Regions from separate parts of the Neobacillus sp. NPDC097160 genome, predicted to be linked through region 3. Evidence: riboswitches for the same ligand, from Rfam matches in the RefSeq annotation. Region 3 holds a riboswitch; each other region holds the start of a gene.

Region 1 (8,267 bases), on a different contig from region 3:
TCCAAAATTGATTTTTCCTCGTCATCTTAACCTCTCCTTATAGCATATAAATATCATCAAGCGCCCTTCAAAAGGATCTTATCATTATTTTGCTTTATGTAACCTTCCTATGCAAGTCTCACCCGATAACTTTTATTCCCTTTCTTTGGTTAAACTAAACTATACAGAAAGTATGTATTGACAGATACTTTTTAACATGAAAAGATGGGATTATTAATTCGGAAAGGGTGCCCGAAATGAATTTATCAGTAAAATCCGTAGAAAATGTCGAGTATATGATTGAACAAATTAAGGATAAATTAAAAGTGCTAAACCTTGGAGCGATTAAGCCTTCTCACTTTGATGAAGAAATGTATGAAGAATTAAAAGAGATTTACGATATGGTCATGAGAAAGAATTCATTTAGTCCGAATGAAATGCAGGCATTGGTGGAAGAGCTTGGGAGTCTAAGAAAAAAGTAAGGAAAAAACCCGTTATTACATTTGAATAACGGGTTTTTTTTTATTTTTGTTCGGTTAAGATAATGGGGCCATCTTTTGTGATCGCAAGTGTATGCTCATATTGTGCCGAATATTTACCGTCAAATGTTCTTGCCGTCCAGCCATTGTCGTCCATCTTCGTTTGGTATCTGCCGATATTCACCATTGGCTCAATCGTAAACACCATACCTTCTTTAATTCTTGCCCCTTTTCCAGGTAGTCCATAATGGGGAACATCCGGTTTCTCGTGAATCACGGCACCAATACCATGGCCAATAAAGTCACGAACTACAGAAAGACCTTCACTTTCAACATATGTTTGGATTGCATGGCCAATATCCCCAATTCGATTCCCGACAACGGCCTGTTCAATTCCCTTGTATAAGGCTTCCTTTGTTACTTTCAATAAATGATCTGTTTCATCGGTAACTTTGCCAACTGCATAAGACCATGCTGAATCGGCCAAGGCTCCATTGTAATTAACCACCATATCAATTGTTACAATATCACCATCTTTTAATGGTTCCTTTCTAGGAAAGCCATGGCAAACTTCGTCGTTGATGCTTGCACAAGTAGCATATTCATAGCCTTTATAGCCTTTTTGTTCCGGTGTCGCTCCACTTTTACTTAGAAATCCATTAACAAATTCCTCTATTTCCCAGGTTGTTACACCTGGTTTTATTAATTTAGCAATTTCTTTATGGCAGGCTGCAAGTATATCTCCAGCCTTTTTCATCGCTTCAATTTCACGTTGTGATTTAAGGACAATCATTTAGCAGTATCCCCTTCCATTTTTGTTTATTTTTATGTATGTTTAACAATATGGTTCAACGCAGCATCATTATTCGTAAAAAAATAATACTTTAGGTTGGCAACACTTATAATATTACCTCTATCTGCTCATTTTTTCAAAATATCTTAGTTATGAAACGATCTTTCCCAATGTTCATTATATTGTAATATTAACATGTTCTTAATATGGTACTTTTCCATTCTTTTTGGTAGAATATATATATTAATATTAAAAATAGGTGTGTGAGACCCAATGATCGGTGACCGCGTTAAAAAATTTCGCTTAGAAAAGAAAATGTCATTATCCGAACTTGCTGAACAAGCAGGAGTTGCTAAATCTTATTTAAGTTCGCTTGAAAGGAACCTGCAAAAGAATCCATCCATTCAATTTCTCGAAAAAATTGCTGCTGTATTAAATCTTCCAGTTGAGTATTTAATCCATGAGCAAATTGACAAGGATGAATTAGATAGCGGTTGGATGAACCTAGTCAAAGAGGCTATGAATTCAGGTGTTTCAAAGGAACAATTTCGTGATTTCCTTGAATTTAATAAGTGGCGGATCAATCAAAATAATAACGATTAAATAAGCCTTTTTGCTCAAAAAGAAAAGCATTCTACAAAAATGTCGTTTTTTGTAGAATGCTTTCCTTTTTTTAGTATGTACTTGGTGATTCTTGGTGATGGTCTCGATTAAGAAAATCCCGTACATCTTCAATTGATAATCCAAGTTCCTTTGCCTCAAATATGAGTGCCATCCATTCCTGATCGATTACATCCACATCTCTTTCTGTAATAACCATTTTTCTCACCCCTAAAATACATATCGTATTCCAGGTAGCCCGGCCACCGTAGCAAGTTTGATTCTTGCCTTAGATCCTCGGCTTTGCGTCCCTGTTTTTCAACAGGTTTGCCTTTTTCTGTCTCCAGTACAACTTAAGCATTACCGATTACCTTATTTGCTTTTCTCCCGCTAGGTCGATTTACTTAATTCTATATGATATGTTCATTATATCTAGTCCTTTTATAACAGGGTGTTATATTTTGTCACTTTTATTAACTTTCTAACTACTTTTTCATACAAAATATTCCAAAAACCAACATAAAAATCCCTTAATTTAACTTTAACGTAACTCAATTACTGAAGTATTTCTTGAAAGATTCCTGTAATGATTGTTGATTTAATTCAGAACTTACTGTATCACTCGTCTGAAGGGTAATCAACGAACATGATACACCAATTTTACAGGCGTCTTCCGTGCTGAGACCTTTTAAATAACCAAATAAAATCCCTGCAATAAGTGAATCTATTGAGCCAGTCACATCCACAACCGGGACACTTGGCGGTACGATTGCTCCTGCTTCACCATTGTTTGTAAAATAAATGAGGCCTTTCTCCCCTCTTGTGATTACGACTTTCTCAACACCCTTTTTCATAATCACTTCTGCGGCACGGTAGAAATCTCCTTCTGAGGTAATTTCTAGTTTTGACAGGGCCTCAGCCTCTTTATGATTGGCGATTAACCATGTAACACCTTCTAAGGAATCAGGTAATTTATCAGCTTTAGAAACGGATACTGGGGTAATACAAATAGGAATACCTGTATTTTTACAGCTAGTTATCACTTGCCCGATTACTTTTGCAGGAAAATTCGTATCCAGTAAAATCATTTTTGCACTTTGAATATGGCGTATATTGTTTTCAAAGAAATATTCCTTCACTTCATTGTAAATTGACATATTTGCAAAGGCGACCGCCATTTCACCGTCATCATCAAGTACCGCTGTATAGGTTCCTGTGCTTTCTCCGTGGATTATTTCAGTGGGGCTCACATCTACAAAATCTTTCGTGTTTTGCATGAGCCATTCCCCTTCAGTGTCTGCTCCTACATAGGATAATAAAGATGTTTTCAGTCCGATCCGTCCCGAATTTTCCGCAACATTTCTTGCTACCCCGCCTTTAGTTTTCGCACTTATGGCTGGGTTTGATGTTCCGTACGCTAACGGTTTCAATGTTTGAATTTTCCAATCCACATTAGCTCCACCGATACAGATAATATCTATTATTTTTGTTTCCTTCATGTTCATGTCAGCATAACCCCTTTGGAAACATATTTAATTAAGTCAGAGTCTGATTTGCAATCATTTCACCACTATATAACAATTACGCTACTTATCCTTAAAATCCTTTTGAAAAATAATGGAAGAACAAAAAAGTGGGCAGAAAATGAATTTGGAGTCGTGGATTGGTTATAGATAATTTTTATGCTATTTAAATTTGTCTAATTTGTGACCTTTAGCATATAATATAAACAACTTATAAATATACTAAATATTATTAATATTCAATTAATGGTGGTGAAGCATCGCTATGACGATTATTCATGTTTTAAACTATTCGATTCCCATTGCGTTTATTGTGTTTGCCGGTTTTCTGCTTGACCGGATGTGCAAACCAGATAAAACGGAAGAAAAAGCTGGTGAAGAGTGAAAATAAAATTCACTCCTTCAACCAGCTTTTTTAAAAAAAAGATAGAATTCTCTTTTGAAGGTAATTATTTTTCTACTGATTGGGAATGCTACATGCGAAGACGAAAGGAGTGTTGAGTTTGGCACGCGGAGAACATTTTGAACATAAAAAGAAGAACCACCCCGGTAATTTTCCAGAAGACAGTTTAACTGAAAAACATGTAAAAGAAGCCATAGGTGATGAGGAATTCCTTGTGACCCGGGAAGCTTTTAAAAATAGGGTTGAGGAAGATGAAGGGCGAGGAGATACTGCTCGTTTGCTTCCGGAACAGACAGAGTAAAAGGCGTGAATAGTTTCACGCCTTTTTCCTATTAATATTTTTCCGCGCTTAGATTTCTAATAAATTGCGAAAATTCAATAGTCTTTAACCACTCAGCCGCTTTTTCGATATCCTTCGAAAAAATGCGGTCCTGCTTAATTGATGGAACCTGTTCCCGTCCTTTTTCATAGAACATTTTTGTGTGGGATGCCATTTTATCAACACCACGGATTTCTACTGCTTGCATCGCACAAATCAGTTCGATCGCAAGGACTCTTCTGACATTCTGGATAATTTGATAAGCATGTCTGGATGCGATTGTCCCCATACTCACATGATCCTCCTGATTGGCTGATGATGGAATCGAATCAACGCTCGCAGGATGGGCAAGTGTTTTATTTTCTGATACAAGTGCGGCAGCGGCATATTGCATGATCATCGCGCCTGATTGCAGTCCCGGTTCAGGACTTAAGAAAGGCGGCAGGTCATTTAATTGCGGGTTGACTAATCGTTCAATTCTTCTTTCAGAAATATTGGCTAGTTCTGCGACAGCAATTTTCATAAAATCCATTGCAAAAGCGATTGGCTGTCCGTGGAAGTTCCCTCCTGAAATAACCTTTTCACCATCATCAAAAATTAATGGATTATCTGTTGCCGCATTCATTTCTATTTCTAGCTTTTCTTTTACATAATCAAGTGCCTGCCAGGAAGCTCCGTGAACTTGCGGGATACAACGCAGTGAATAGGCATCTTGAACCCTTAATTCGCCCTGTTGGGTGGTTAGTAAACTGTCACTTAAATAGCGGCGAATTCTAGCTGCTGTATCGATTTGCTGTTTATAGCCCCTTGCCACATGCACCTCTTCGGCAAAGGCATCAATAATCCCATTCAGCCCTTCAATGGTCATCGAGGCAATCAGTTCACTTTCATGTGCCATCTGCTCGGCTTCCAAGTAGCCGACAACGCCCATTGCCGTCATCGCCTGGGTACCGTTAATAAGGGCCAGACCTTCCTTTGCATCTAAGGTTACTGGTAAGATTCCCTCTTGCTTCAATGCCTCAAGGGAATCCATACGTTCCCTTTTATAAAAAACTTCGCCTTCGCCAATTAACACTAAAGCGAGATGGGATAGTGGCGCTAAATCACCGCTTGCACCAAGGGAACCTTGCTGTGGAATGACTGGGATTATGTCCTTGTTAACCAATTCCAATAGCTTTTCAATGACAAGCGGTCTAATTCCGGAATATCCTTTTAAAAGTGCGTTTGCACGAAGAAGAACCATTGCTTTAGCAACAACCTCCGGGAAAGGGTTGCCCACACCGCATGCATGGGAACGTATTAAATTAAGCTGTAAGTCTTGTACATGATCTTTATCGATCAGCACATCGCTAAATTTTCCAAATCCAGTCGTTATCCCATAAACGACTCTTGATTCTGAAACGATTCTTTCTACTGCTTCCCGGCTTTTTTGGGCAGCCTCCATACTCTTTTCAGATGCCGTGACCTTTTGTTTGCGGTATAAAACATCTTTCATTTGCTCTAGCGTTAAACTATTCCCTGTCAGCGTTATCATATTTCGCGCTCCTCTACCACTTTAGTATAATAAAGAAAGAGGCTGGATTCCTAATCACATTCGATTTGGATTCCAGCCTCTTTTATAAAAACAATTGAATTTTGAACAATTTTTTGGTGATGCCTCATTGGTATCATTCCATTCATAAAACTATTGGTTTGATAATTATTGTATGTGATGAAAACCTTAATTGTCAATAAAATTTTCTGAATTTTAGCACGATATCACTTTAGCAGGATAATATAGAAAAGCGGAAGCGCCCTGGTCAGCGGCGTATGGCCTGGAGCGCTCCAACTGAGATAAAGGAAACACGAAGAGCCGGAGGCGATTCGATGTTGACTTATCGTAGGGCGGAGAGCGAAGGACACTAGCCGCTAGGGCGCTGGAGCTAGACAATTCTCAAAGTCAATATTTATGCTTACTTATCATTAAGTTAAAAAAGGCTATTCATAAAGATAGTTAATCTTCGTGAATAGCCCCAAGTATGCTGTTAATCAAACTTCAACCCTTTTAATGCTTCGGCTAAAGCATTGTTCAAAGGCTCTTCTTCCTTTTGCTGGTTTTTCAAATACTTTTGTACAGTCCGCTTATCGACTTTACCACCAGATTCTTTTTGGCGGCGAGCTTGGAAGGCAGATAGTTTTTCGCGATATCCGCATTTACATGCAAAAACTTGACCTTCACCTTCACCACGCAGTTCAAGTTTTTTATGGCATTTTGGGCAGCGTGCGTTTGTGACGCGGGCAACATTTTTCCGATGGCCGCACTCACGGTCTTGACATACAAGCATTTTACCTTTTTTGCCATTCACTTCAAGCATCGGTTTTCCGCAGTCTGGACAATTCTTCGTCGAGATGTTATCGTGCTTGTACTTTTTATTACTTGATTTAATTTCAGCAACAATTTCTTTGGTGTAGTTTTTCATTTCGCGAATAAACACATCTTTTTTCAACTTGCCATGTGCAATTTGATCAAGCTTTTGTTCCCACTCAGCAGTTAATGTCGGAGATTTAAGCTCCTCAGGAACTAAATCAAGCAATTGACGGCCTTTAGACGTAATATGAATATCTTTGCCACGATGCTCGATTAAAAATGAATTGAATAGCTTATCAATGATATCCGCTCGTGTCGCAACAGTACCCAGTCCACCTGTGGATTTTAAGGTTTCTGCCAGTTGTTTATTTTTCGTATCCATATACTTCGTTGGATTTTCCATTGCCGACAGTAATGTCGCCTCATTAAAACGGGCAGGCGGCTTCGTTTGACCTGATGTTTGGGCGATTAGTTTGACGTTTAATGTATCACCTTTTTCAATCCGAGGTAAGATCTGTTCTTTCAGATCATCATTTTCATCGTCCTCTTCAAGTCGGTTATTATAAACTTCTTTCCAGCCAAGTGATAAAATTGTTTTTCCTCTAGCAACGAAGTTTTCATCACCGATTTTTGCACGAAGCGTCAATTGCTCGTACTCAAATGCCGGGAATAATACTGCTAGGAAACGTTTAACAACTAAGTCATAAATTTTTCGTTCTTTATCTATAAAGGCTGAAACATTCACATATCCTTCTGTTGGAATGATGGCATGGTGGTCGGATACCTTGCTATCATCAACAAAAGATTTAGAAGCCTTGATCGGCTTTTTTAAGATTTTATTTGTTAGTACGCGATATTCACCAATTCCACATGCCTTCAGACGCTCTGGTATGGTTGGGACAATATCTGATGAAATAAACCGTGAGTCTGTCCTTGGATAGGTTAAAACTTTATGTTGTTCGTACAGCTTTTGCATAATATTTAGTGTCTCTTTAGCGGAGTAACCGAATATTTTATTGGCATCTCGCTGTAATTCTGTTAAATCATAAAGGCCTGGAGAAAAAGACTTCTTTGGCTTCTTTTCAATTTCCGTAACAATTGCATTTTGTTTGCCCAGTTTTTTTACAATCGCATCGATTTTCTCTTTTTCAAAGCTGCGACCGTTACCTTTTGTATCCTGCCAAGTCAGCTTTAATTGGTCTGCCGTTTGGGCTTCGATGCCGTAATAGGTTTGGGCTTTGAAGTTCCTAATTTCATCCTCACGGGCAGCGATGATTGCAACAGTAGGTGTTTGGACTCGACCACAGTTTAATTGGGCATTAAACCTGGTTGTTAATGCACGTGTTGCATTAAGACCGATATACCAGTCAGCCTCCGAACGTGCGACAGCTGATGCATATAAATTGTCATAGGCCTTACCCGGCTTCAAGTTTGCAAAACCGTCTTTAATCGCTTTATCTGTAACAGAGGAGATCCATAGACGTTTAATCGGTTTATTGACTTTTGCTTTATCAATAATCCAACGTGCGACTAATTCTCCCTCTCTCCCTGCGTCTGTAGCCACGATTATTTCATTGACATCATTTCTAATCAGTTGACTTTTAACAGCATTAAATTGTTTTCCAGTCTGCTTAATGACGGTCAATTTCAATTTCTCAGGCAGCATAGGCAGATCTTCTAAATTCCATGTTTTATATTTGACATCGTAACTTTCAGGGTCAGCAAGTGTGACTAGGTGCCCAAGTGCCCATGTAACGATATATTTATTTCCTTCAAGATACCCGTTTCCTTTTTTATTACAATTAAGCACATGTGCAATGTCAC
Region 2 (8,267 bases), on a different contig from region 3:
AAAGATGGCGGCGGTATTGGACTCTATTATGGAAAAGTCCGCGCCCTTGGCTCCGATATTAAAAAATTCAAAGGGAACTCTTCGGGGATTGTGCCGTGGATTAAGCTCGTCAATGGTACTGCCGTCAGCGTCGACCAGTTAGGGCAGCGGCAAGGCGCCATTGCCGTGTACTTAGATGTGTTCCATAAAGATATCATGAACGGCTTTCTCGTTTTGAAAACAAATAATGGCGATGAACGCCGCAAAGCCCATGATATTTTTACCGGGGTGGCTATACCCGATCTTTTTATGAAAAAACTTCAAGAAACAGACGAGAAAGGAAGAAGTATCGGTGAGTGGCATACCTTTTGCCCCCATCAAGTGAAGCAATATATGGGCTGGAGAGATGAAAACGGGACCCCACTTGGACTCGAGGATTTTTATGATGAAACCGACAGGCACTTTTTTTCTGAAAAATACGAGGAAGCCGCGGCCCATCCGTTGCTGCCGCGGAAATCGTACCGGGCGATGGATATCATGGCGCGGATTATGGTGTCCCAGTTGGAAACGGGGACCCCGTATATGTTCTATCGGGATGAAGTGAACCGGCAAAATCCCAATAAGCATCTTATTGGAGCGGGGCGCACCTCGATTTATTGCAGCAACTTATGCACGGAAATCGCGCAAAATATGTCAGCGACAACGATTGTCAACGAATACCAGGATGAAGATGGGAACATCGTCATCGTTCGGAAGCCCGGTGATTTCGTGGTTTGTAACTTGTCTTCTATTAATCTCGCAAAAGCGGTGCCGGCTGGGGTGCTAGAGCGATTGATTTGCATTCAAGTAAGAATGTTGGATAACGTGATTGACTTAAATACCATTTCGGTTGGACAGGCTCAGATTACCAATCAAAAATTCAGGGCCATTGGACTTGGAACGTTCGGCTGGCACCATCTGCTTGCCCTTAGAAGCATTCACTGGGAGTCAGGGGCCGCAGTCGAATTGGCCGATCACCTGTATGAGGACATTGCTTACTATACGATTCGGACTTCCAAGGAGCTGGCCATCGAAAAAGGGACGTATCGGGAGTTTCAAGGATCTGAGTGGCAAACAGGGGCGTATTTTTCGCGAAAAAATTATCGTTCTAATCGGTGGCTCGATTTAGCAACGGAGATTGCGGAAAATGGAATCCGTAACGGCTGGCTAATGGCCGTTGCACCAAACTCCTCAACGGCGAAAATCGGCGGCTCCACAGATGGGATTGATCCGATCTATTCGGTTGAGTATGCCGAGGAGAAGAAAAATTTTAAATTCAAGGTAACTGCCCCGGACTTGAATCATCGAACATATACCTATTACCGCCGGGCAAGACATGAACTAGATCAAGTATGGAGCATTAAACAAAACGCAGCCCGCCAGCGTCACATCGACCAAGGGATTAGCTTCAACCTGTATGTTCGTCATGATATCAAAGCCAAGGATTTACTTAACCTGCATATGGAAGCGTGGCAGCATGGGCTAAAAACGACGTACTACGTCAGAAGTACATCGCAGGCAGAAATAGCCGAATGTGAGGCATGTCAAAGTTAGCATTGGTTTTGTTTTTTAATAAATTTAGCAAAATACGCAGGAGGTTTCTATTAATGGATATTCATGCTCCCTTATCAAAAATAAAATTGCTAAACCCGGAGTTTCCTAATAAATCAACAGGGATCATTAACGGCGAGTCATCCGGCCTGCTGAACTGGAATGATATCGCCTACCCGCAAATGTACGATTTGTATCAAACTTTATTAGGAAACTTTTGGAAGGCGCAAGAAATTAATATGCAGGATGATATTAAACAATGGGACCTGCTCAGCGCGACGGAGAAAGATGTTTTTTTACGGATCAATACCCAGCTTGCCTCGCTTGATAGCCTGCAAACACCGACGATGACGCAAGTGATGGATTATGTGACGGATTCCAGCTTTAAGGCGATTTTTGCTGTCATTGCTCAGCAGGAAGCGGTTCATAATGAATCCTATTCATATATTCTGAGCTCACTTGTTCCTTTGAGCGAACAGAATGCCCGGTTCAATCAAGCGAAAAGTGACCCAATCGTACAGGAGCGAAACCATCTGATTTTGCAGGCATATGAAAGCTTTCGCCAGAACCCCACACCACAGCATTTATTCCAATTAGCGGTGAACTCGATTAATCTCGAGGGGATCTATTTTTATGCAGGATTCGCTTTCTTCTATCATCTTGCCGGTCAGCAAAAAATGCTTAAGACAAGCACAATGATCAGCTATATCCAACGGGATGAAATGCAGCACGCCTACTTCATCTCCCAGTTTATCCGGATTCTGTTAACAGAACATCCTGAATTGAATCATCGGGAAAATATCGACTATGTCTATCGGGCGATTGGAAAAGCTGTCGAGTTGGAAAAGAAGTGGGCTCATTTCATTTTGCGGGATATAAACGGAATTGATTTGGACGAGTACGATGGATATACAGAGTATCTTGCAAATAAACGCTTGCGCCAGCTTGGTTTAGCGAATCTATATGAAGAGCGAACCAATCCAATGCCCTGGATTCATGTGTTCAGCGATGAAATGATGAACGGGACCAAATCGGATTTCTTTGAACAAAAGTCGCGAACCTATGCGAAGGTGTCGCAATCGAATAGTTTTGATGAACTATGAATATTGCCATCGTGTATACCTCTAAAACAGGGCATACGGAAGAACTAGTCCATTGCATAAGGGATTTATTTTTTGAGAATGAAATAAAGGTACATCTATTTCGGGTTGAACAGTTTCCTTTGCGGGATTTATCGGCATTTGATGGGGTCATCATTGGAACTTATACATGGGGAGATGGAGATATTCCGGGTGAAATGCTCGCGCTATATCACGCTTTTGAAGCGGCGGATGTCAAGCATGTTGTGACAGGTGTAATCGGCACAGGCGATAGCTTTTATCCCCACTTTTGCGGCGCAGTTGATGCCTTTCGCGACATGCTCTATGTTCACAGTCGTTTGGAGGTCACACTGAAGGTCGAGGTTGCGCTGCAAGCAACAGATTTTGCTCGCTGCCGGAAATTCGTGGGGGTATTTTGGAATAAACTTGATAATGGTGTCAGGCACCATTTGGAATTAATTTGAAACTGGTACCTGACACCAAAATTCAGTGGTAAGGATCTAACAAAAGTTCGTTTTAGGAGGAAAGTGTGAATGAATGGATTCATTAAGGGGGCATTGGATTCATTTCTGGTAAAAATCCCGAATGAAATGCATCCATTGAGAGGTATTGGATTCATTTCTGGCAAATTTTCCAGAGAAATGAATTCATCAAGCTAATGAAGACCAAAACCCTACTCCAAAGCCCGCAAAATGGTCTTCATAAAGCCAATGAAGACCAAAACCCTGCTCCAAAGCTAGCAAAATGGTCTTCATCAAGCCAATGAAGACCAAAACCCTGCTCCAAAGCCTGCAAAATAGTCTTCATCAAGCCGTTAAAGACGTTTAAGTCGTAATCCGCACATATTGGAGCTCATCCCTGATAGGATATCCTCACTCAAAGTTTTTCAACAAGGAACCTTGATTAACATGTCCTTCAAGACCCGCACCGGAGGCAATGACCCTAAAAGTGAAGAAGAGCCAACATGCATGTTGGCTCTTCAAAAAATGACTATGGTTTAGTTCAGGCACCGACTGCATTTTTTCCAGTGGATTTAACATGATACATGGCGGTATCCGCACTTTTTAATAGGGATGAAGGGGTATCGCCAGGTTTAGCTAAGGCGATGCCAATGCTGGCCGAGATCTTCAAATCATGTACATTCATTTGTAGCTTCTTCAAGATCTCCGTCGCGATGTCAATGGATGTTTCTTGATCTGCCCCCACTAACAAGACAATAAATTCATCGCCCCCAAGGCGGCCTACAAACATAGAATCATTGCAGCAGTGTTTTAACCGATTCGCTACTTCTATTAATATATGATCGCCCTCTTCGTGACCATAGGTATCATTTACTTTTTTAAATCCGTCTAAATCAACAAACAACAGGGAAACCGGTTGACTTCCATGCAAATTTTTGGATAATTTTTCCATGAAATAATGGCGGTTTGGGAGGCTTGTTAGAGAATCATATAAGGCTAAATGCTTTAATTTTTGATTCAAGCTATGTAGCTGCATTTGTTTTTCGGTTAGTTTTTCCGACAATAATCCAACACCAATTGCACACAAAAATGTGACGATAGCCACACCCACATGGAGTGATAATTCCTGGTTGACTAATTCCGCCATTAGCAGGTATTTTTCATAAGTAAACCAAAACAGATGATAGATGTTAACCGTCAATGCCGCAAAAAGCCCGCCGACAAACCCTAAATAATAGGAAAAAATAAAGCATGGGATCAGCAATAAAAACCAAACCATATCATCAATATAAAACATATCCAATCTAGCTAAAAAACCCGGGATCACCGTCAATACCATGCAAAGAACTAAGATTATTTTAGGCATTTTCCGAAATGTTTCCAACTTAACACTTAACGACATGATCTTCTTTCCCCTTCGATTCTGTAATATCTTTGATAGTATCATATTTTGTTGAAAGTTGGACTATAAACAAATAAATGACATTAATTACAAAACGTGATAATGGCAAAATCCTGTTTTCCTATTGGTAAATGAATCTGTTCAATGGGCGCATGACACTATTCACTGGTTCCTTTCTGGTTGCATTCCACGTGAATATATATTAAGATAATCGTATAATTATCCACGTTTATTTTTAGAAAAATAACCACCACGGAGGAGCAACCATGTTACAGACAAAATTAGTAGATTCAGAGCTAATTGATTGGACGATTCAGCAGCGCCGGCATTTTCATATGCACCCGGAGTTATCAGGACAAGAATATAAGACAGAAGCCTATGTAAAAGAGAAATTAACGGAATTTGGTATTCCGACAGATTCGCGGTTTTCAGCACCCAATGTGATTGCTTTTTTTAAAGGAACAGAAGGAAAAAAGACAATTGCGCTAAGGGCCGATATGGATGCCCTGCCGCTTCATGAAGAAGGAGAAAACAAGCCGTATATTTCAACGGTCCCCGGCGTTATGCACGGCTGCGGCCATGATGGTCATACTGCTACATTGCTCGCGGCTGCAAAATGGATGAGCGAAAATCCACATCTTGTAAAAAACAATATTGTCTTAATTTTTCAAAGCTCTGAGGAAGCCTCGCCAAGCGGCGCACAACAGCTTGTAAAAGAAGGGATTTTAGACGGAGTCGATGCTATCTACGGCATTCATTATATCTCTGGAATGCCGCTTGGAGAAATTGGCTTTGCCACCGGCTATGCCATGGCCTCGAGCGACGACTTTGACATCACAATTGAAGGAACAGGAGGTCATGGCGGCTATCCACATGAAACGGTGGACCCGATCTACATCGCGACCCACCTTATTCAGGCGTTTCAATCGATTGTCAGCAGGAACTTAAACCCGCTGCATGCAGGCGTCATTTCGTTTGGCGGGATGCAAGCAGGCAATTCCTATAATGTTATTCCTGAAAAAGTTACACTGCAAGGAACGATTCGAGCGTTGACGTTTGAAGGAGCCGAACTGATGCACAAAAAAACAGCACAGCTAACGGAAGCTATTTGCGCAAGCTTTGGCGCAAAGGGGCACTACCACTTTATCGAGGGAACGCCGCCATTGTACAATCACCCGGAGGCATGCGAAGTTGCGAAGGGAATTATCAAAAAATCCTTTGGCGAAAATGTCTTCGTGGAAAAGGAACCAGTAATGGGCGCTGAAGATTTCTCCTATTATTTAAAGGAAAAAACCGGAGCCTTCATCAACGTCGGAATGAAAAGTGAAAATAGTCAATATCCGCACCACCATCCAAAATTTGACATCGACGAAGCCGCCATCCCCGCTGGGATCGAGCTGATGATTCAATTGGCTTTGAATGCCTAAATCAACTATAAATATAGTAGAAAGAATGGAGCTTCGTTTGGTGTTTAAAACGGCATAGATGACAAAGGAAATCCATTCGCAAAGCCAAAATATTGGATTGCAATTTGGCAAGGAGAAAAAAAGCATTCCGCAAAAAGATAATTTTTGCAGAATGCTTTAAATTTTTTGTATGTATGCTAGTTATTCACAGGTATTTTACTTGTAGCTAATCTTGATGTAAGAACGCCTGAACGGTTTCAATTGATAATCCCAATTCTTTTGCCTCTAAAATGAGTTCCAGCCATTCCTTGTCGATGTCCGTAACTTCTCGGTCTGTCATTAACATCCTTATCACCCCTAAAATACACACGTATTCCAGGTAACCCGGCCATCATAGCATGTAGCACCTGCCTTAGACCCTCGGCTTTGCGTCCCCTTTTTTCAAAGGGTTTGCCTTTTTCTGTTTCAAATCCCATTGAAACAATACAATTTTACCATTTCCACTAAACATTCATAGGTTTATATACTTAATTCAAAGATGATATCTTTATTATATCTAGTCCTATTTTATTAAATTGTTGTATTTTGTCGTTTTACTAAAAGGTTTCCTATTTAATTTATTACAAATTCCTACAAAATATTTACAAAATCCGCTTAATTCCCCATGTATTAATCTAGCAAATATAATTTGTTCTCCCTCCTTTTTAAATCGTTAGAATCCGTTTGATAGTAAGCAATTTATCTTCTTATGTAGCCAGAACGATTCGGAGTAGTCGTTCTTTATAATGAACCACTAAGTTGAGTATATGCTAAAATAGTAAACTTGAAAAACCCAACAAACAGGTCTTTTCACCTAAATAACGACAATTATCGTTCTTTTTATCGTTAAATCTCGTGTTTCCTTACTTTTTTTGCATTCAATAAAGAACGCTCTGTTCATTATAATGTATTAGCATGTTTTTCAACCAAATCCATTTCTTCTGTTCTTAAAAGAGAGTAAATAAAAAAAACGGCACAAGCCAAATATAGTTGAGTGTCAATCAAAAGGGAAAATCTCACATTTTTTATATTCACCCCACGAATTTTTTGCTATTCTATATGATAGATGTAAAAAAATTGTATATTTTTTGGAGGATCTGCCGAATGAGGACTACTAAAAAGAAAAGAAAGTGGCTTAAAGTAACTGGAATTATCCTTTTAGTTTTGTTAGTTGCTGGTGGCGCTTATGCTTTTACAGTATATAAATCTTTTAAAAATGCTGTCGAAACAATGCACCAGCCAATTGAACGGAAACAATCGGAAAAACGTCAAGAACCAGTAACGTTCAAAAACAAAGACCCATTTTCCGTATTAATGTTAGGTGTGGATGAACGTAAAGGGGACAAAGGTCGTTCTGATACAATTATCGTATTGGCCGTAAATCCAAATAATAATTCAGTAAAAATGCTGAGTATTCCGCGTGACACCCGTACTGAAATAATAGGAAAAGGGAAAGAAGATAAGATTAACCATGCCTATGCATTTGGTGGAATCCCAATGTCAATGGATACAGTTGAGAATTTCCTTGATATTCCAATCGATTATTATATGCAGGTAAACATGGAAGGATTTAAGGATATCGTTGATGCTGTTGGCGGAATTACAGTCCAGAATGATTTAGACTTTACGCAAGATGGATTCCATTTTACAAAGGGAGCATTGAATCTGTCTGGTGAAAAAGCTTTAAGCTATACTAGAATGCGTTACGAAGACCCAAGGGGTGACTTTGGCCGTCAAACAAGGCAGCGCCAAATCATTCAGGGAGTCATTCAGGAAGGAGCAAGTGTATCAAGTTTGACTAATTTCTCTGATATTTTCGCCGCCCTTGGCAAAAATGTAAGGACCAACCTAACTTTTGATCAACTCATGGACATTCAAAAAAATTATAAAGAGGCCGGAAAAAACATTCAGCAAATGGAGATAAAAGAACAAGGAACAATGATCAATAAAATTTATTATGGATTGGTTTCACCTGAAGAAAAACAAAGGGTTCAAACTGAATTAAAGACACAATTAGAATTAAATTAAAGTGTCGAAAGCTGAATGGATAATCCCATTCAGTTTTTTTTTTAAGAGAAAAAAATGAAAACTCCTTTTCGTTATTAACTTTCTTGGAAAAATTTCAATAATTACCAATAATCTTGAAAATTCAGTTGAGCAATATTTCGTTTTACGATATATTTAATTTATAATATCCAAATATAACAAAAAATTCGACAGATAAATTAGGATCATTTTCGCGCAATTTTGCTAATTTGAGGGGGATTAGAATGGAGGCTTTTGTCGCCAG
Region 3 (8,267 bases):
AATAAGTTATACACCATCAATATTAGCTCAGGTGGACTGCTACTTTCCTGCGGAGTGGATGTACAACTAGAGAAGGGGGAGGAGGTATCGGGGACTTTGTTCGTTCCTAATACGCAGAACAAGGAATCCTCACTAATTCCTTTTCAGGGCGAAATCATACGTATTCATTTACAAGACCAAGAAAGAAAAAATGTTGCGATGAAGTTTACTAAGATGGATAAGAAGGATCAAATGAAAATCGTTCAACATTGTTTTGAAAAACAAAGACAAATGCGATTGAAAACACGATAGTCAAAAGCATGTCAAAAAAAGCTAGAATACATAATAGGCCCTCTTTAATAAGGAGGGCTATAATTTATGTAAACTGATTAAGCAAAAAAAGTAAAGATTTAATCCCTTTTTTATAAAATTCTAACAAATTGTTTACAAATCTTTACAATGTTAGTATGATTATATTGAGCCTTTTCGCTAGAAGAATCGAAAATGGAAGCGGTCCCATTTTTTATAATAATAAAATTTTTTAGTCTTTTTGATGTACACCCAAAAAAAAATTCATAAGAGCGAATCATTTTGTAAAGCATCGTTTATGGAGAGAGTTTGAAAAAAACAAAATTAGTTTTACCTTTTTGTAAATAGGCAAAAATGTTTGTAAAACCAAATCTGTTCAATTCTCATATTCATTTAGGAGGTATTCAAATGAGTTTAAAACCTGCATTATTTGAGATGAAAGAAGCTTTAGTGAATCAAAAAGTAGGTCGATCAGAACAAGATTTCATTCAAAAATTAGAAAATAAAAACCAATTGAGCGCTGGAACCTTAATTTTTTATTTTAATAATTTGATGATGTTGAGTATGAATAATTCTGAACCTGGAAGCCCGTCCCTTGATGATTCAAAAAAAGTCAACCGCAAATGGACTAAAACTGAAATTGAGTTCATGTTTCAATATATTAACGAACGTCAAGAGGAAGGTGCTCTAAATATAACAGAGATATTGGATGAAGTTGCCCAACTCTTAACACGAGGTTATCAGTCTGTAAATTATAAATATTACTCACTTATTAAGGCAAAAAATAATAAAGAAGTAGCCAACCAAAATGCTTATCAATTCATTACCATTACAGAAAATGAGGTTCCCGTGGTATCCACTGAAGTCATAGATGAACCATCTCCAGAACATCAAGTCATTAATAAGGAATCCTCTGAAGACAATGATTTGTTGGACATTTTATCGGGATTAATCACTAACGTACAGCAGCTACCGGGAATTAATCTAAACGAACTTCTAAGAAGTTTATACCAACTGACAAACATGGCGCTTCAGAACCAGGACGCAGTTCAGCAGATAGCGAGTATGAAATCGGAAATCAACCTCGAAAAAGAAGCTATGCGAGAACAGTTAATGAAAAAAGAACAACAGTTTATTCTGGAGAAAAAGCGCAATGATGAATTACAATTAGAGGTTGCTAAGCTGGCAAAAGAAATAACAGCATTTAACAAGTTGGGAGACGCGGCCAAAATTCAACATTTGAAATCATATAATCAAAGACTTAACTACATCATTGATAGTTTTGGTGTAGTCCTTCAAGTTAGCGGTTAAATTTAATTCTTAAAATGAATGTAAAAACGGTATTAGCAAAAAAACATCAATTTATTTTTATCTTTTCTCCTTAACTATTTTTTATTTCAACCGATATAAATAATAACATCAATGAAATGGAAATTGAGAGGAGTAATCAATTATGGCTTTTAGTAATCCATATCAAACCTATCAAAAACAAGCGGTCATTACTTCTAAACCAGAAGAATTAACATATTTGTTATACCAAGGAATGATTAAATTTATTCGGCTTTCTAAAATGGCGCTTCAAAATAATAATCTAGAGGAGAGTCACGGTTACAATCTAAGAGCCCAGGATATTGTGAGCGAGTTAATGGTATCTTTAAAAAAAGGGTACTCCATCTCAGATTCTTTGCTTTCGTTATATGATTTCATGAAGTCTCGTTTAATTGAGGCCAACATTAGTAAAAAAATTGAGATTTTAGAAGAAGTGGAAGGATATGCTTTAGAATTATCGGAAACATGGTCTACGGCAATGAAGCTAAATAAAACTAAGAACTAAGGTCTGATAAAGCAATGGACGAATTGATAACACGTATTTATGACATCACTGTAGAAATGAATCATGCACTAAAAGATGATGATTATGAGAAATTTGATCACCTATTAAATACTCGGAACAGCATAATGATCAAAGTTGATACGGTGAGAGCTGAAATCCCAGGCTTCCAATATACAGCTAAAGAAAAACAATTGTTGGAAGAAACTCGTACCATTGATCAGCGTTTGACATCACTTTTAAAAGTAAACATAAGTGAAACCCAACACTCCTTAAATCAAATGAAACAAAAGGAACAAGTTACTAAAAAGTACCGCCCGTATATCAAACAAACAAATGGAGTTTTTTTAGACTCAAAAAAATAATAGTATGCGTGGTCTCTCATTATCTGATGAGTGATCACGCATTTTTTTGTTTAAAATGACTAAAAATTGAACGAGTAAAAGGTTCATAAATTATTCTGGCACAAATCAAAATTACTGAAAAAAGAATCTTTTTTTGGGTACAACAAAAAAATATATCTTTTGAACTAGTATTTTCGACACAAAATGATAAAATAGTAGTATATTCGCTAATGGTAAAACATTCTATTATTTAAGAAGAATATAAAAAAACCGAATCAAGATAAAGGCACACCTGATGAAAATCAGTGTCGCAAAGCTATAGGGACTAAGGTGCTTTTGTACTATGTCAGCCAGTTTACCAAAAAGATTAAGGTATTATTCATAGGTACTAAATGTCTAGATGAGGATAGATTTTCTGTGTCTACAAAGATATTTATTGTCTATTACCTCCCTTTGGTAAAGGTGAGGTTCTTTTTTTGCGACAATTTGGGAGGAACTTATGTACTCTTTAACAACCCGTTAACGGAGGGAAGATATCCATGACTCATCAACAAGTAATGGACAAACGAACGTATGGTCAGCTTTATAATTTTATGGAATATAAAAAGATGAGACCCTTCTTCGTAAAACCTATTAAAATAACAATGGGAAACCCAATCAATGAAACGTATTACCTGGTAAAAAATGTTGTATACAAGGGAAAGCAGATTCTTGTAATGAAGCAAAAAAAGGATTCAAAGACGATTATGTTGGTAGAAGCGGAAATAAAAGATGGGAAATTAATACATGTTTCTATGGTCTCAGAAGAGGTATTAGTGGAAGTTAGCGGGATGTTAGAAAAAATTATTTAATACTCTATAGGATACTACGGGAAGAACAAATACGGAAAGTGAGAATAATGAGACAAAAAGTTTCAATTCGTTTGCTTGACCACATATTCATATTTCGTGGTCACGTTTCTTCTGAATTTTGCTAATTAATCGATGAAAATCAACAATTTGGATGAATAGTGTTACATAGAATATCTGGGATGAAAGGGTGCTATCCATTGATTAATGGTGAGGATTGGTTTACGAAAACAATGCTAGTTAATACATTATCCAGGACGCAAAAATTACGGTCGCCTATGGAGGGAACCACTTCCGGAGGTGAGAATTTATTTACCGCAGTCTTAAATCAACTTTTAATGCAGCAGGAATTACAATCGACAGTACAACCACAAATCAATTCCTTTGTCCCAAATATTATGAATGAAATCAACCAATATACGAGTAATCAAAACATGCCTTTAAACACGAATGAACCGTTACGATTCCAGACATTAAACGCAGATAAATTAAATCAAGTTTTGGGCGGGAAATTAAAAGGAATGGGCGAGGTTTTTGTTAACGCTGGAAAACGGTTTAATATCAATCCGGCTTTGTTAACAGCTATTGCTCAGCATGAAACAGGGAATGGGAAATCTCGTGCTGCCAATGAAAAAAATAATATTGCTGGAATGATGGGTATTAATGGCTTGAAATCGTACTCCTCCATTGAAGATAGCATTATGGATATGGCTCGCAATCTTAGTAAGAATTATTTAGGAAAAGGCTTATCAAGTATTCCTGGGATTGGTGCGAAGTATGCTCCTATTGGCGCGGATAATGATCCGTCCGGTTTAAACAATCAATGGGTATCTGGGGTGACCAAGTTTTTTGAACGGCTTACTGTGTAACAAGCAGTGATATAGACTTCAGCTATGAAAAAAATGGTAGCTTTGAAGCACTTTTTTATAGTATATTGATATAGAATGTTTTTAATTTTTGATATTTATCAAAGATAATCAAATAAATACGCTCAAGTTGAAAAGGAGAGTTAGCGGCTTGAATAATATTGCCATACTACAATCGGCTTTAGATGCATCCAGTTTACGGCAACAGGTAATTTCTAATAATATAGCCAATGCAGAAACTCCTGGTTTTAAAACAAAGCAGGTAGTGTTTGAGGATATATTAAAGCAACAAATAAACAATCAATCCAAGTTTGTAGGCAATCGGACTGACTCCCGCCATTTTGCGATTGGGTATTCGTCTGCCATTCCTTCTGCAAAAACGGTCAACAATACGAATACTGTCATGCAAAGCAACGGGAACAACGTTGATATCGATGAAGAAATGTCTCGGATGGGAAAAAATTCGTTGTGGTATTATACACTAACGCAGCAACTTACTAGTGAATTCCATCAATTATCAATTGCGATTAAAGGAAGGAGTTAAAAGCTATGTTTGATTCCTTAAATATAAGTGCATCTGCCTTATCAGCTCAAAAATTACGAATGGATGTAACCTCCTCCAATATTGCTAACGCCTCAACTACTCGAGGGAAATTGGTGAATGGAAATTGGGAACCATATCGTCGTAAGATGGTCGTGATGGAACCTAGGGAAAGAGCTTTTAATCAGGTTTTACAGGGGGAAATAAAAAAACAAACCGGGTCCGAGACCAAACTGCAAGGGGTAAGGGTCACGGGAATTGTGGATGATAAAACACCATTCAAGACGATTTTTGATCCTACTAACCCGGATGCAGATAATGAAGGATATGTTAAATTACCAAATGTCGACTTGTCAAAGGAAATGGTCGACTTACTTGCTGCATCTAGAGCCTATGAAGCAAATATTACGACGTTCAATACCGGGAAATCAATGATGTTAAAAGCTTTAGATTTAGGTCGTTAGGGGGCGTATGAATGAATATTTCTAATGTAGGTAGTGGATTAATCAAAATTAATCAAAATCCTTTCCAAAACGTAGAAGTGGATAAAACTAAATCTTCATTTGGAGATGTACTCCAAGGATATTTGGAGAATGTGGATAACACGGTTAAGCAGGCCGCTGACCTAAGTACAAAAGTGGCCACAGGTGAGATTGATAATATACATAATGTAATGATTGCATCACAGAAAGCGCAGATATCATTGGAACTAACAGTAACCGTCAGGGATAAAGCTGTGGAAGCATACCAAGAAATGATGCGCATGCAAATTTAAAGAATGATGGAAAGCTAGGCAGGGTGAGAAATGAATCGATCATGGACAGATCAAATCAAACATACCGGAGAGCGCTTCAGCGATTACTGGAGAGCAAGAAGCCTGAAACAAAAAGGGCTCATTATAGGGACATTTTTATTTCTAATTGTTGCCTTATCGATGTTTATCTTTTTCGCGTCTCGTCCGCAATATGTCCCGCTCTATACGGGTCAATTGACACAAAGGGAAGTAGGAGACATAAAAGCAGAATTGGATAAACAAGGGCATTCAAACTATAAAATATCTGATAATGGAACTATGCTTCTTGTTCCAAAAAAAGACGCATCCGATTTAGTAGTTAGTCTTGCTTCAAAGGGATATCCAAAAGATAACAAAATTAATTACGATATTTTTGGTCAAAATCTCTCATTCGGAGCAACAGACCGCCAATATAACATTCTTGAACGTGAAGCGATGCAAAATCAAATCGCTGAAGTACTTACACATATTGATGGAATCAAAAACGCGGAAGTCATATTGACTTTGCCTGAAGATTCTGTATTTATCAGACAAGGTCAAGATCAAACAGCTAGTGCTTCAGTAATGGTAGAGGTAGAGCCAGGGGTGCAACTTAACTCCCAGCAGATTAAGGCACTTTACACATTAGTCTCGCGCAGTGTACCGAAACTGCCCGTAGAAAACATCACCATTATGAATCAATACAGCGAGACATTAGCTCTACAAGAAACAAACAATAATGATCAAACAGTTGATAAGTATGACGAACAGCGAAAAATACAGCAGAATTTGGAACGAGATATCCAACAGAATCTTCAAGGCTTGCTAGGGACAATCCTTGGATCAAAAAAAGTGTATGTCCATACCTTTTTAAAAATGAATTTCGATAAAGTGAAAACAGAAGAAAAATTGGTAAAACCGGTAGATGAAAATAATAACGGTATTGTCATAAGTTCAGATAAAAACTCCAAAACAGCCACTGGGACAGGAGCAAGTGCTGGGGGTGTAGTCGGAACCGGCGAAACCGATGTTCCTGGATATCCTGGTGAAAGTTCAAGTGGTGATAGTAGTTACGAAGAGTCGAATAACAAGGTGAACTATGAGGTAAATCGAATTAATAACGAGATTATTAAAAGTCCTTATCAAATAGAAGATATTACAATTAATGTTGGTGTTGAGGCAGATTCGGCCAATCCTGATAAGTTATCAAAGGCAACACAAGATAATATTCAAAACATAGTTGCTAATACAGTTCGGACTGCTCTCGGACATCCTGATTTAACCCAACAAGAGATTGACCAACGGATTACAATTTTTCCGCATACATTCGCCACAAACACAACTATGGGAAGTGGCTCATCCACGAAATGGCTTTATATTGCCGGCGGCATAGCCCTAGGACTGCTTTTGATTGGCGGTTTAATTTGGTGGCTAGTAAATCGAAGAAAACAAAATGACCTTGAGTTAGAAGAGGATAAAGCCTATAAAACACCAGTCGTAGAACCGGACTATTTTGCAGAACAAGATATGGGTGTTGAAAGCCAGTTAAAGAAATTGCTTGATCAAAGGCCGGAAGATTTCGCAAAAGTGATTAGAACATTGCTACATGAAGAGGAGGCGTAATTTCCATGGCGACAGCCTTAAAGTTGACCGGAAAACAAAAAGCAGCGATTTTGCTCATTTCGATGGGAAAGGAATCCTCCTCTAAGGTGTTTAACCATTTGCCAGAGGAGGAAATCGATCAGCTTACACTTGCAATCGCCAATATTCATAAAGTGGATGCCAAAGAAAAAGAAGAAGTATTGAAGGAATTTCATGAAATGTGCATTGCTCAAGATTATTTGGCAATGGGGGGAATCAGTTTTGCACAGGATGTGTTGGAATCTGCACTGGGTAAGGATAAAGCCAAACAGATAATACATCGATTAACGTCAGAGCTCCAGGTTAAACCATTCGAGTTTGCCCGCCGTGTTGACGCCATGCAAATCTATCAATTCTTGCAAAATGAGCATCCTCAAACCATTGCGTTAGTATTAGCTCATTTAGAGACCCAACAAGCATCAATGATTCTATCTTCACTCCCTAGTGAACTTCAATTCGATGTTGCCAGACGAATCGCATTGTTTGAGCAAACTTCACCGGATGTAATTAAGGAAGTAGAAAATATTTTGGAACAAAAGTTATCATCTACCATCCGCGAAGACTTCAGTGTGGTAGGGGGAATTGAATCGATTGTCAATATCCTAAACGGTGTGGATCGTGGAACGGAAAAAGGTATCTTAGAGAATCTTGCTGTTAAAGATGAGGAATTGGTGGAAGAAATCAAAAAGCGCATGTTCCTCTTTGAGGATATTATTAATCTTGATCGCCGTGCTATCCAGCGTGTTATTCAGGAAGTGGAGAATAATGATTTACTCCTTGCACTGAAAGCAGCCAGCCCGGAAGTCAAAAAGGTTATTTTCGAGAACATGTCAGAAAGGATGGTCGAAACGTTCGAAGAAGAGATGCAATTCCTCGGACCAGTCAGAGTCAAGGATGTCGAGGAAGCACAAGGAAGAATCGTTTTCGTTATTCGCCGCTTAGAGGATGCGGGTGAAATTGTCATTGCTCGAGGTGGAACAGATGGCATCCTATTCTAAAGTATTTAAGGCTACTAATCTCTCTTTGATAGAAGAGGTGAAGGTCATTTCCCAGCCGCTGCTCGCCGTTAACGCACAAGGAGAGGCACCTGATACAGAGTCCCAGCAAGAAGGCAATGAGATTTTTGGGACACAAAA
Region 4 (8,267 bases), on a different contig from region 3:
CAAATCTAATTTTGACAGCTCGCAAAATAAATGATTCTATGCCTAGACATGTACTTGGGCGAATAAGAGATATTATGAGAGAACATGGTTTTAAAGATATTTCAAAGGTTGGTCTTTATGGACTAGCATATAAAGAAAATGTCGATGACGTTAGAGAAAGTCCTACACTTCAATTATTAGAAAGAATGGATGAACATTTGGCTTTTGGCGTTAAAGTATTTGATCCGTTTGTAAAAACAAGAATAGTAGAACATCAATTCCTGAACTTTGAAGACTTTTTAAATGAAATAGAAATTCTTGTAATAATGGTGGGGCATGAGCATATTAAAAATAATATGGGTCTCATAAAAGATAAACTGGTTCTTGATACAAAAAATATCTGTGTATTTGATGAAGCATATAAATTATAAAGTAAAGTTGGTAGATCTAAAGTAAAGAAAAAAGTCATGGTAATATTTGGGACACGACCAGAAGCAATTAAGATGTGTCCATTAGTTAATGAACTAAAATCAAGGGATACGTTAAAAACTGTTGTTTGTGTTACGGGGCAACATAGAGAAATGTTAGATCAAGTCTTAGATGCCTTTAAGATAGTCCCTGATTATGACTTATCCATTATGAAATCAAAACAGACATTATTTGATGTTACCATAAATATTTTAGAAAAAATGAAGTCTGTGTTGGAAGAAGTAAATCCTAATGTGGTTCTAGTCCATGGTGATACTTCCACTACATTTGTAACATCATTAGCATGTTTTTATTTGCAAATCCCAGTGGGTCATGTAGAGGCTGGATTAAGAACTTATGATATTTATTCCCCGTTTCCAGAGGAATTTAATCGTCAAGCCGTTGGAATTGTAGCGAAATATAATTTTGCCCCAACGGAGATGTCAAAGGCGAATCTTATAAAAGAGGGGAAAAATCCTTCTACTGTATATGTAACGGGTAATACTGCTATTGATGCACTCAAAACTATGGTTAGAGAAGATTATTCCCATGAGCAACTTGATTGGGCAGCAGGTAGCAGACTTATTATGGTAACTGCTCATAGAAAGGAAAATCTTGGCGAACCTATGAGAAATATGTTTAGAGCAATTAAAAGAATTGTGGATGAATACTCAGATATAAAGGTAATATATCCTATTCATATGAATCCAGTAGTAAGAGAAGCAGCTAATGATATTCTAGGAAATTGCGAAAGGATAAAAATCATTGAGCCCTTAGAAGTCTTAGATTTTCACAATTTCCTTTCAAGGTCCTATTTAATACTTACTGATAGTGGTGGTATTCAAGAGGAGGCTCCAAGCCTAGGAAAACCAGTATTAGTAATGCGTGATACGACTGAGAGACCTGAGGGTATAGCAGCAGGCACATTGAAACTGGTTGGAACAGAAGAAGAAGTTATTTATCAGACTTTTAAACTGTTACTTGAAGACAATGCAGAATATGAAAAAATGAGTCAAGCTAGTAATCCATATGGAGATGGATTCGCAAGTAATAGGATAGCTGATTTGTTGGAGGAAAAAAATTAGGTTTGTATTCATACTAATGGAAAAATTAAGGGACATATATCGGTGGCCCCAATCAGCTTAAGTTTAATGCAGCAAAGTGTGAAATTAGTTCAAAGAGGTGAGGCCACTCTGTTTTTTATCTCTTGGAGCGATAAGTCTTTATGCGGAAGATAACGAAGTCATCGCTTGTGGAAATCATACTTAAGTATAATTTCACAAGCGATGACTGTATTCCTTCTTTTCTAATTTAAAACATATTTAATCCTTGTAGTTATAAAGATAAGAGTTCCATTGTCTTAAAATAGGCTTATCCTTATTAAGATCCTTGGAGGAAATTTAATGAATGGTACAGGTGTTAGGTCATTCTTTTCCAACTGAAAATATTTCAAAGATTGCTTCATGGTTAAATAATTTTATTTATAGTTTCCACATGCCCTTATTTATGACTATGTCGGGATTTCTATTCATTTATTCCGGTGGAATTAAAAATAATTATAGTAGTTTTATTCAAGGGAAATTTAATAGATTAATAATACCTTATATTGTATTAAGTTCAGTAGGTTTTGTCCCAAAGAGTTTTTTATCGCAATTTGCAATGAGACCAATAGATTTGAGCTTTAATGTATTTATAAGAAATTTATTCATACCAGAAGAAAATGTAATAATATTCTTTTGGTTTTTACCAACATTATTTTTAATATTCTTAATAAGTCCTATTTTTTTGAAACTATTAACAGAAAAGTCCTATATTATATTATTTACTTTATTATTAGTTTTAACAAACATTTTAAATCCGTTTATTAATATTAGTCATTTTAACTTGAACGATGTAGCTTTTTACTTAATATACTTTTGGATAGGTTATTTGCTTGCCAAATACTATGAATTTATTAAGTTTATTATAAATAAAAGCTATGTGTTAATATTAAGTACATGTATTATGATAGTTGCAACTTTTAATCAATATGATTCAAGTTTTTATAAATTGTTGATAGCAGTAATAGGTATTACTATGTCACTATCTTTTGTAAACTTTTTGGAGAATTATAATACAAAAATTCTAAATTACATTGATGGTTATTCATATCAAATTTACCTTTTATCTTGGTTCTTTCAAACGTTCTTTATGATATTAATCGGTAATGTATTTGACATTAATTACTGGGTAACACCTTTATTTATGTTTCTAGGAGGGTTAATTTTGCCTGTATTAACTACGAAGGTAGTTAATGCGTATTTGCCGAAGCTAAATATTTTAATAGGGATGAAATACAAATAACCCAATTAAATCTAACTCTTCTCTTAACAGTAAAAAGTACACAAACCTCTCCACCTTGCCCTATCTGGGGGCTAGTGGGGTCAGACCACTAGCCTTGCTCGCATTGAAAAATAATACAAAAATGCAATGAAAAGTATTCACTTAAAATAAAAAAACTCCTATTGTAGAAGTTGTTGACCTTGTTTTGTTCCCTTAAACAAACAAGTCTTCTACAAAGGAGTTTTTACTTTGAGTAATAAAAGTATAGGTCAAGAAATGCTAATATTGTTTTTGACATCCTTAAATTACCTAAAGTTGACGGTATTTCCAATCCAGAAATTGACAAGTATAATGACCCTATATTGTATAATTCTGGAGACGTCCCACAAAAAAATGTATATTGCCATTGAAATGTGACACGAGTGCCAAATCTCAGAGCCACTTAAGACAAATTCTAGTGACAATCCGTGCCATCTTAAGAACCTCGCTGGCATAATGGTGTTACTGACGTCCGATAATGTCTTGAAATTGCCGGTGTCCATTGTCTGTAATCTGACTAAAATTCAGACCGAAAGAATGGGGGGGGGCTCGCAACCTGCCCTAGCTCCCCCTAGTACTAAATATACCTGATAGATTTCGTTTGTCTTTAAATAAAATTTTGTGTCATTTCGGCCAACGATAATATGCCATTCCCTTCCGAGTTCTATACGGCACGATAGCTTTCTTCCATCCCCAAGGTGAAGCTCAAACCAATCACCATCAAGTCCCTCTCCTAGTAATGGGGAAATAAGTTGAAAACGATGTACTGCAATTTCTTCTGCTTTTTTTTGATCCCTCATGTTAACACTCTTCTCAATGTGTATACCATGAGTGTAAATCAGCTTCTTTCGGACAAAAATGCAAACGGGTATGTCACCACAAATTAATATTTACAATTGGACGGACAATTCGCCCCAGCCATCCAGAGGCATCGCCCACCAGCCGTCCTAATCTTTGAAGTGCTGTCATTGAAGTTGCGGATGGCAAATCCAATGGGATATTTTCCTGTTTTGTTCGAAGCATGATAGAAACTAGGCAACCAATCCAATAATCTACAAAACTGTTAAACCAAACTTCCCACCTAAAAAGAGTAAATTCATCCGCAGGAATATCGTACAATAACCATAGTTGTTTTTTTGAGGGACGTCTCCCGTATAACCGTTGGTCCGGTTATACATTATGGGAGGCGTCTTTTCCTTTCTACAAAATTAGACAATATAAGGTCAATATACTTGTCTAATTCTGGACAGGCAATACCGTCATCTTTCGGTAATTTTGGGTTATCAAAAACATTTAAGACATTGTTCCAAATGAAAAAAGGTATAATTCTATCATCTAATGGGAATTATACCTTTTTTCATTATTAGCAATTTATAGTATCTCTTTTTTCAGTTCTAGTTTAATTCTAATTGAGTCTTCAATTCATTTTGAACGCGTTGCTTTTCTTCTCCTGAAACCAGTCCATAATATATTTTATCTATTTTGGTTCCTTGTTCCTTTATCTCCATTTGCTGAATGTTTTTACTAGCTTCTTTGTAATTTTTTTGAATGTCCATTAGCTGATCGAATGTTAGGTTTGTCTTTACATTTTTGCCTAGTGCAGCGAAAATATCTGAGAAGTTAGTCAAGCTTGATACACTTGCCCCTTCTTGAATGACTCCTTGAATAATTTGGCGCTGTCTTGTCTGACGGCCAAAGTCGCCTCTAGGGTCTTCGTATCTCATTCTAGTATAGGCTAAGGCCTTTTCTCCATTAAGATCTAATTGTCCTTTTGTAAAATGGATTCCATCTTGAGTAAAATCTAAATCATTCTGGACTGTAATACCACCAACAGCATCTACAATATCTTTAAAACCTTCCATGTTTACTTTCATGTAATAGTCAATGGGAATATCAAGGAAGTTTTCAACTGTATCCATTGCCATTGGAATATCGCCAAAAGCATATGCATGATTAATTTTATCTTCTTTCCCTTTCCCTACTATTTCAGTCCTTGTATCACGTGGAATACTGAGCATTTTTACCGATTTATTGTTTGGATTGACGGTTAACACAATAATGGTGTCAGAGCGACCCTTATCCCCTTTTCTTTCGTCAACACCAAGCATTAGTACAGAAAATGGGTCTTTTTCCTTGAAAGTAACTGGAGCCTTACGTTTTTCAGATTGTTTACGATCAATTGGTTGGTGCATCGTATCGACAGCATTTTTAAAAGATTTATAAACGGTGAAGGCATACGCTCCCCCTCCAATTACTAATACGAGAAGAATAATACCAGTAATTTTCAGCCATTTTTTACTTTTCTTTTTTTGAGACTTCATTCGATTAAATCCTCCAATATATCTATAAATATTTCAAACCTAGTAAATAGATTACCAGAAAAATAGGAAATTATATATAGAAAAAATGTGTAAAATGTCGTTTTGAATTTAGAAGGGACGGCTTTCATCCAATATTAAAGCTGCTTTTTTACTATTAATTATGTCGAAAATGCAGAAATGTATTAAATGAAATGTTGAATGATGGTGATAGTCGTTGAAAAAGGAATTGTTACCGTCATTCCAAAGGTACTCTAGCTGGTACCATTGCCAATATTGCCTTTGTAGCCATTGAGAATGTAAAGATTGTTGGTAAGGTCGCCAAAGGTGAAATGACTGTATTAGAAGGCCTAAACAAAATGGAGATTACTACTACATCTATTGTAGCAGGGCTTGCAGCGGGTGAGAAGATACATTAATTGGTGCTCAAATAGGAGCTGTCTTGGGACTATTCGGTGTGGACATTGGTGGTTTTGTTGGCAGAACTGTAGGATATATGGTAGGGTCTAAATTTGCAGAGACCGTCGTTAAGGGAGTACAAAAGGTAAGGGGAAGTAGCCACTACTACAGGTATATCATTTGTTAAAAGTGTTTCATCCAATGTCAAAGAAATTAAAGGTTTAGTCCGTAGCCTTTTTTCATGATCTTCCTTAACATTCCGAATTTCAGGGGCAGAACCAGTAGCTATCAAGTTAAGAAAAGTAGCTGGCTTAAAGCTTATTCCCTTAACCATTTTTCGTGTGCTTAATGATGAGAAGGTACCAGTATATGGTGACGGCAAAAATATCCGTGACTGGTTGCACGTACTAGATCATTGTGCTGCTATAGATCTTGTTCTACATGAAGGTGTAAATGGTGAAATCTATAATGTTGGCGGTCATAATGAGCGAACAAATTTAGAAGTTGTTAAAACTATAATTAGCACATTAGGAAAATAGGAAGAACTAATAGAATTTGTTATTGACCATTTAGGTCATGATAAGCGCTATGCTATTGACCCTACAAAGTTGGAGAAATTAGGTTGGAAACCGACTTATACATTTGAAACGGGAATTGCTCAAACCATTGAGTGGTATTTAGATAATAAATGGTGGTGGGAGCAAATCATTAGTGGGGATTACAAGAATTATTTTGAAAAACAATATACGTTTCATCAAGATTAATTAATATATTTGTAGGACTGTCTGTTTTTTATACAGACCGATTACTTGATACAAGCATTTCTTGGGGCAAAAAAATCTGCATCTTACATACATAATGCAGATTTTTTTTCATCCAGATTGTCATTGATTAAGTACTTACTAATGTTTTCTTGATTTGATCGGATAAAGTTTTGTAGGCTGTCCGGGATAAGCTTGTCCACACACTCTAGAGTATGTGGATTCAAGGAGACCTTTAACAATGCTTTTTCTTGCATATCTAGACATTTAACTGATACCTTTAGTTTTTTATTTGCTATTTCTACGATTTGATATCTCATTGGGCAGTCGCACGTATACTTGGTTTGAATAGTCTACAGAATGCCTGTTTAAGATTTTCAAGGCATTCTACTCGTATTCTTTCTTCACAGACAAAGTCATTAAGCAATTCACTTTTTAACCTAGAGTAAGTCATCGAAATTTGATCATCTGCTTGCTTATTTACATGATTTTGTTTTGCTTCATGTAGTAATTCTCTTTCATAGTACTCAACAGAACCGAATAAAACAGTCATTCTGGTTTCCACCCTTCTTCGAACTAAATTTAAAAAGGTAATTTTAAATACTAGCAAAACTCTACTGCTTTCCTTTTTTGTACTCCTATTCTCTTTAAAAAGAAAAAAAGCCCACAAAAAAGATTGGTGGCCAAAATGTATGTTAGGCTAATAAAAAAGCTTTAGCTGTATATCCAATCCATTTGGCAGCCCGACTATCATAGCACTTTCGCCTTAGATTCGCAGCTTTGCGTCCCCGACTTTCGAAGGGTTTGCCTTTTTCTTATTGATACTTTTATACTATTACTAAGAAGTGCATTTTTCAACAAAATTCATCATTTTTTGCAAAAATATACAGGACGTTAGGATCAGACCCCCACTCAGCTAAAGTTTAAAGCGGTAAAGCACAAAGGTTTAATCCAAGAGCTAGTCTCTATGGTTTTGTTCTTTAATTTGTCAGAATTTATTATCAAATTTGGTAGGAATTTAGAGGTTTTTGTTGAATTACGTATTTGGTAAGGAACTTAGTTGAGAGGGGTGCCCTAGTTGTCAAGAAATCACCGCATTTGGTTTCCTGGTGCCAAGTATCATATTACGAACCGAGGTAATCGGAGGGCTGCTTATTTTATGATGATTTTGATCGTGAAGTGTACATAGAGCTCCTAGAAGAAACACGTAATTGTTATCCTTTTTGTCTCCACACCTACTGCCTCATGACCAAGCACATTCATCTTCAATTAGAAACCCTTCACCATCATCCAAAAGATATTATAAAAATGCTGAATTCTAGATATGCAATGTATTTTAATAAACGTCATCACCTTGTAGGTCATGTTTTTCAAGGCAGGTACGGAGCAGAACTAATTGATACTGCGGAGTATCTATTGGAAGTTAGTAGATATATTCATATGAATCCAGTTGAAGCGAAAATGGTGAAGTTTCCTCAAGATTATCGGTGGAGCAGCTATATGGCTTATATATCGAACTCCACAAATCCACATGTTACAACCTCAAAAATATTATCTCATATTCTTGAACCGCAGAAAGAAAATTACCGCAAATTTGTTGAAGGTGCAGTAACTATAATTCCTTCAAAATCTTAGTGTAATGGAACATTTTAAAAAGTTTGATAAGAAATAGTAGGAGGTTATTTTCAATGGCTGTAAAAGCGTTCAGTATTGGATTAAAGGGGCTAGAAGGTTATCTAGTGCAGGCAGATGTAAGGATCAAACCTGGTACGGAATCGATGGTGATTGTTGGTTTGCCGGATGCCTCAGTAAAAGAGTCGAGGGAACGTGTCATTGCGGCACTTGGTCATTTTGATGTTGATGTTACCGATCGAAAGATAGTCGTTTATCTTTCACCATCAGAACAAAAGAAAAATGGGCCACTATTTGATTTGGCCATCGCGATTGCTGCTTTAAAAGAGCTGAGTTTGATAAAAGTGGC

The links. A riboswitch is a leader RNA that binds a small molecule or an ion and turns the genes downstream of it on or off. The one in region 3 is predicted to bind cyclic di-GMP.
Region 1: it holds a riboswitch for cyclic di-GMP, as region 3 does, so the genes downstream of both, ACIQXV_RS02455 (anti-repressor SinI family protein) here and ACIQXV_RS10295 (hypothetical protein) in region 3, are expected to answer to the same signal.
Region 2: it holds a riboswitch for cyclic di-GMP, as region 3 does, so the genes downstream of both, ACIQXV_RS01210 (anti-repressor SinI family protein) here and ACIQXV_RS10295 (hypothetical protein) in region 3, are expected to answer to the same signal.
Region 4: it holds a riboswitch for cyclic di-GMP, as region 3 does, so the genes downstream of both, ACIQXV_RS17240 (hypothetical protein) here and ACIQXV_RS10295 (hypothetical protein) in region 3, are expected to answer to the same signal.

What each region holds. Positions count from the first base shown of each region.
Region 1 is NZ_JBIWDU010000002.1:105,209-113,475, forward strand. It holds gene ACIQXV_RS02435 (YtxH domain-containing protein) at 1-25, opposite strand, end outside; gene ACIQXV_RS02440 (DUF1128 domain-containing protein) at 237-461, shown strand; gene map (type I methionyl aminopeptidase) at 502-1,251, opposite strand; gene ACIQXV_RS02450 (helix-turn-helix domain-containing protein) at 1,525-1,854, shown strand; gene ACIQXV_RS02455 (anti-repressor SinI family protein) at 1,925-2,071, opposite strand; cyclic di-GMP riboswitch class I at 2,102-2,193, opposite strand; gene ACIQXV_RS02460 (carbohydrate kinase family protein) at 2,403-3,356, opposite strand; gene ACIQXV_RS02465 (hypothetical protein) at 3,869-4,078, shown strand; gene hutH (histidine ammonia-lyase) at 4,110-5,630, opposite strand; gene ACIQXV_RS02475 (DNA topoisomerase III) at 6,121-8,267, opposite strand, start outside.
Region 2 is NZ_JBIWDU010000001.1:281,157-289,423, reverse strand. It holds gene ACIQXV_RS01235 (ribonucleoside-diphosphate reductase subunit alpha) at 1-1,572, shown strand, start outside; gene ACIQXV_RS01230 (ribonucleotide-diphosphate reductase subunit beta) at 1,626-2,672, shown strand; gene ACIQXV_RS01225 (flavodoxin domain-containing protein) at 2,669-3,133, shown strand; gene ACIQXV_RS01220 (GGDEF domain-containing protein) at 3,672-4,532, opposite strand; gene ACIQXV_RS01215 (M20 metallopeptidase family protein) at 4,799-5,959, shown strand; gene ACIQXV_RS01210 (anti-repressor SinI family protein) at 6,165-6,284, opposite strand; cyclic di-GMP riboswitch class I at 6,314-6,403, opposite strand; gene tagU (polyisoprenyl-teichoic acid--peptidoglycan teichoic acid transferase TagU) at 7,082-8,005, shown strand; gene ACIQXV_RS01200 (EAL and HDOD domain-containing protein) at 8,248-8,267, shown strand, end outside.
Region 3 is NZ_JBIWDU010000006.1:101,414-109,680, forward strand. It holds gene ACIQXV_RS10275 (flagellar brake protein) at 1-291, shown strand, start outside; gene ACIQXV_RS10280 (hypothetical protein) at 697-1,599, shown strand; gene fliS (flagellar export chaperone FliS) at 1,742-2,122, shown strand; gene fliT (flagellar protein FliT) at 2,137-2,484, shown strand; cyclic di-GMP riboswitch class I at 2,739-2,825, shown strand; gene ACIQXV_RS10295 (hypothetical protein) at 3,003-3,314, shown strand; gene ACIQXV_RS10300 (glucosaminidase domain-containing protein) at 3,512-4,180, shown strand; gene flgB (flagellar basal body rod protein FlgB) at 4,329-4,721, shown strand; gene flgC (flagellar basal body rod protein FlgC) at 4,727-5,182, shown strand; gene fliE (flagellar hook-basal body complex protein FliE) at 5,194-5,493, shown strand; gene fliF (flagellar basal-body MS-ring/collar protein FliF) at 5,524-7,113, shown strand; gene fliG (flagellar motor switch protein FliG) at 7,119-8,129, shown strand; gene ACIQXV_RS10330 (FliH/SctL family protein) at 8,083-8,267, shown strand, end outside.
Region 4 is NZ_JBIWDU010000011.1:214,228-222,494, reverse strand. It holds gene ACIQXV_RS17275 (nucleotide sugar dehydrogenase) at 1-410, shown strand, start outside; gene wecB (non-hydrolyzing UDP-N-acetylglucosamine 2-epimerase) at 447-1,532, shown strand; gene ACIQXV_RS17265 (acyltransferase family protein) at 1,855-2,790, shown strand; gene ACIQXV_RS17260 (DUF5348 domain-containing protein) at 3,333-3,608, opposite strand; gene ACIQXV_RS17255 (hypothetical protein) at 3,682-3,831, opposite strand; gene tagU (polyisoprenyl-teichoic acid--peptidoglycan teichoic acid transferase TagU) at 4,203-5,129, opposite strand; partial or broken gene ACIQXV_RS17245 (dTDP-glucose 4,6-dehydratase) at 5,840-6,289, shown strand; gene ACIQXV_RS17240 (hypothetical protein) at 6,603-6,839, opposite strand; cyclic di-GMP riboswitch class I at 7,021-7,105, opposite strand; gene ACIQXV_RS17235 (transposase) at 7,466-7,921, shown strand; gene ACIQXV_RS17230 (magnesium chelatase domain-containing protein) at 7,975-8,267, shown strand, end outside.